DNA from 2 places in the Enterococcus sp. S86.2 genome. Region 2 is predicted to be linked to the other one. Evidence: riboswitches for the same ligand, from Rfam matches in the RefSeq annotation. Region 2 holds a riboswitch; the other holds the start of a gene.

Region 1 (2,204 bases), 550 kb from region 2:
ATAGTTGAATTGCAACAGCGGCATTTTCCACCTGATATTTTCCTAATAACGGAACTCTCAAGTTAGTAAAATAGTAATCTTCATTTTGAAAATGAAAGTTTTCGCCGTGTAAGTTATCACTTGAAACATACTGAACTTGATAAGACTTTCCTTGTCTAAATAAATCAGCTTTTTGTCTAAGAGAAGTTTGGTAGATTACTTGCAGGGGACCAGAAGCAATATTTCCCGTTACAATGGGGACACCTCGTTTTATAATACCCGCTTTTTGCTTGGCAATCGCTTCTTCTGTCTCCCCTAAAATATCAGTATGATCTAAGCCGATTGTAGTAATGGCCGTCAAAATTGGCGTAAAAACATTTGTACTATCCATTAAACCCCCAATGCCCACTTCAAAAATTGCGACATCCACACGCTCTTTGAAGTAATCAAAAGCCATCGCCGTCAAAATTTCAAATTCTGTTATTCCCTGGTAAGAAGGACAGCCATCCATCTGTTTTATATACGGTCGGAATTTATTGGCTAACTTAACAAAATCATCCGCTGATATTGCTTGTCCATTAATTGAAATTCTTTCGTAAAAGCTTTCAATATACGGTGACGTGAAAGTCCCGACTTTAATGTCTTGCGTTTCTAATAGACAGCGTAAATACGTAACCGTAGAACCTTTCCCATTTGTTCCAGCAATGTGAATTCCTATGACATTTTTTTCAGGATTGCCACTTAAATTCAGCAATTTCTTAATTCGTATCAGTCCTGGGCGTGAACCAAATTTTTTACGAGAATGAATCCATTCTATCGCTTCTTCTCCAGTTTCAAACATTAAAAATCATCTCCACATCTGATAAACAACCTTAAAATTGCGCTTATACCATACTTTTTGCGAAACGTTTAAAAGGAAGTGCATTTCCAAAAAATACAATTAATCCCGTTTGGACAGGTAGCATAATAACTGCTTTAAGCAAACGTATCCCCCAAAGTTTAGCATCCGTTAAAGGTATACCATACATCATAGATAACCAAATCGGTGTTAAGCACAAGCTAATTAATAATGTATTGCACAACACACATAAAAAAGCATTTTTAACTGTAATGGGCTTTTTATAAAAAAAGTAACCATATATTAAACCCGCAATAAAAGAATTCAAGGTAAAACCAATAAAAAAAGGGGCCTTTCCTAGTATCGTATTACCAATAATATCTGCAATTGAAGCACCTACAGCTGTCCAAAAAGGACCAAATAAACTTGCCATGACAACTTCAGGAATAAAATCAAAGGTAATTTTTAACAGTTGTGTTTCAAAACCGAGTATTTGCGACAATACTACCATTAGACCAATTAATAACCCCATTGTTGCAATAAAATGTGCATCTATTTTCTTCTTTATCATTTTCCGTGCATCTCCTTAAATAGAGCTGCTACATAATTTATTCATGCAGCGAATGCGAAGATAGAATCGTGAATACGCTTCTTCGTCCAAAAGGCAACATCCCATCCTTTTGACACTTAACGCTCTATCTCCTACTCTGTTTTTTTCTTTTTTATCTGCGTCAAAATAGCCGTCTTTTCTACCATTAAAGACTTTTTTTGCGCTATTATTTGTATCTGCTCAAACTGTTCTTGCCTGATAAGAAGTGTTTCACCTTTTTGTAATAAAATTTCTTGCTTTTTGCTCCGAGCAATCAGTCTCACCTTAATATCTTGGAGAGCAGATAAAATATTTTCTCCCTCGATAATCAAATCCTGCGCTGCACCATTTTGCAATAGCGTTACCCAAACATGATTATTCTTCTTAAAAATCACATTAAAATCTTGGCATTTACCTAGACTCTTCATCGCGACATCTCCGTCAAAGCGATAAGGTACAAAAGGTGCAAGTTCTATAACGTTATTTTTTTGCTGCAACGAAATAGGTTCGTCTAAAGACAGAATAATTCGTTCATACCCGGTAAAATTTGAAAAATTAGATGGTGAGTCCGTAACAGTCGCTGTTGAAATGCGATAATCAAAATCTCGTTGTGCCAAGCTACTTGCTGCCGGCGCAATTAAAATTTCGGTAGTAACGCCCCCTGCCCATTTCGTCGTAAAATAATCTTTTTTTAACTTCTTTTCTAACACTTTAAGACTACCTCCAACAGCTTACACAATGTCCAATTCTTCAAACTGACTAAGAATTTTAATATCTTGGGCCACACTGACAAATGCC
Region 2 (2,204 bases):
GTTCTTTTCGCCAGCTGTAGCGATTGCAGTTGCGTTGGGAACAACTTTTGGGTTTTTAGTTTCTGGGTTACCTGTTGTAATTGCATTACGGGCCTTAACTCATGTAATTTTTGCTACAATTGGGGCATTATATCTGCAAAAAAATCCTCAAATCGTGTTGCAAAATGGCCAGTTTACTTTAGCCAATGTCCGTTTTCAAATGTATAACGTCGTTTTAGGTTTAATTCATGCGGCAGCAGAAGTGGTGGTCGTTTTAGCTTTTAACATGATTAATTTGAGTACACCAGGAACATATGATGGGGGTGTCTTTTACTTCTACTTTGTCTTATTAGGATTTGGTGGCGTAATTCACAGTTTGGTGGATTACAATATTGCGTACTTTGTTGCGGGGACTTTAAGTAAACACTTTGACATTCCGGTCTTTACCAAAGCTCTGAAATTACAAAAAGAAGTTGTTGGCAATGTGAAAACTGCCCGATAATAGCTAAAAATATTTTCCTGCCGTAAACTTACGGCAGGATTTTTTTATTTTTTTATGAGCTGAGCTCAGTTTTTAAATATCTAGCTTTACGCACTAACTCTTATTGTGAAAGAGTTGCCCCAGTGCTCTCAGTTTTTAAATATCTAGCTTCATAAACTAGCACGTCAAGAAATAAAACAAAATTTCCAAAAATTTGAGGAACAATTTCCGGAAATTTATTATTTATTTTTTACGAGCTGAGCGCAGTTTATTCAGTTTTTAATACTGCAAGCGGTTAGATTCCTAACGTTCGTTATAAAATTTTAAGCACAAAAGCTCGTTAGCTTGTTGTAGCAGTTTATTCGTGCTATATTTTAGGCGAGGTTTTTAAACCTCAAATATGACAGAGTAGGAAATAAAGCGTTAAGTGTCTGAGGGATGGGATGTTGCCCTTGGGACGAAGGATTGCATGCAATTCGCGGTTTTATTTTCGCATTCGCTGCATTATTTTATGTGGCAGCTCTATTAAGGAGATGCTGAGTTATGAAAAGAAAACTAGATGCCTATAAGATTGCGGTCATGGCAATGTTAATTGCTTTGATGGTTGTTTTATCGCAAGTTTTCGGGTTTGAAACCCAATTATTAAAAATCACTTTTAGCTTTGTACCAGAAGTGGTGATGGCGACTTTATTTGGTCCATTTTGGACTGGGATTGGGGCAGTAGTCGCCGATGTTATCGGAAATACTTTATTGGCTAAAGCACCATTTTTTATTGGCTTTACGTTTAATGCCTTTTTAGGTGGACTTATTTATGGTTTTTTCTTTTACAAAAAAGAAATTACGTTAAAAAATTCTTTTCTGTGTGTCTTAGTTAACACCGTGGTCTTTAGCTTTTGCTTAACACCACTGTGGTTATCTTTGATGTACGGCATTGATTTAACTAATCCGGGATTATGGACAACCCGCTTGATTAAAGCGGTGATCATGATTCCTTTAGAAACGATGATTATCTATATCGTAGGCCGAGCATTACCTTATCAACGTTTGGCAAAAAAACTACACTCAAATTAATCACTAACGTCCTCCATCCCAGGGCGCAGACTGTAAGACTAGTAAATATTCTAGTTTTACAGTTTTTTTGATGGTTATAAATGCTACTAAAGCAAAATCGTTTAAGCATTATCAATGCAACATGTCATGTTACAAATATACTCTCTTTATTGCTACCAAGATTTACTGCTAAGGATAAAAACGAAGATTTTATGCATATTTCACCAAAAATTTTTCGCTAACATGTTAAAATGAAAGATGACATTATACGTATCCTTTGGAGGAAATTATGAAACGATTTTTGATCATTCTTTTAGTTGCAATTATTTTAGTATTAGGTGGTTTTTTTATTTTGAATTTATTCTTTGGTTTTACAAATTATCAAACAAATGAGAAAACTTCCGTTAGTTCTACAGCTGTGGATGAAAGTGTTGCAACAACTTCAAGTAGTGAGAAAAAAGATCCGATAAAAGAAGTAGTGGCAAACATGACTTTGGAAGAAAAAGTAGGGCAATTATTTTTCGTTCGCGTGCCAGAAGTCAATCAGGTAGAAGATATAACAACCTATCATTTAGGTGGCTATGTTCTTTTTGGCCGCGATATGGAAAATGAAAGCCAAACAAGTCTGACACAAAAAATTGCAAGTTATCAAGCTGCTAGCAAAATACCATTGTTAATTGGGTCAGATGAAGAA

What was found. A riboswitch is a leader RNA that binds a small molecule or an ion and turns the genes downstream of it on or off. The one in region 2 is predicted to bind tetrahydrofolate.
Region 1: another riboswitch for tetrahydrofolate. It lies ahead of AC6R0T_RS00505 (folate family ECF transporter S component); the one in region 2 lies ahead of AC6R0T_RS02960 (folate family ECF transporter S component).

Annotation. Positions count from the first base shown of each region.
Region 1 covers NZ_CM206813.1:114,375-116,578, reverse strand. Annotated here, with positions in the region: gene AC6R0T_RS00510 (bifunctional folylpolyglutamate synthase/dihydrofolate synthase) at 1-820, opposite strand, end outside; gene AC6R0T_RS00505 (folate family ECF transporter S component) at 864-1,385, opposite strand; THF riboswitch at 1,433-1,529, opposite strand; gene AC6R0T_RS00500 (HutD family protein) at 1,520-2,116, opposite strand; gene AC6R0T_RS00495 (YitT family protein) at 2,138-2,204, opposite strand, start outside.
Region 2 covers NZ_CM206813.1:664,365-666,568, forward strand. Annotated here, with positions in the region: gene AC6R0T_RS02955 (hypothetical protein) at 1-481, shown strand, start outside; THF riboswitch at 863-964, shown strand; gene AC6R0T_RS02960 (folate family ECF transporter S component) at 1,004-1,531, shown strand; gene AC6R0T_RS02965 (glycoside hydrolase family 3 protein) at 1,800-2,204, shown strand, end outside.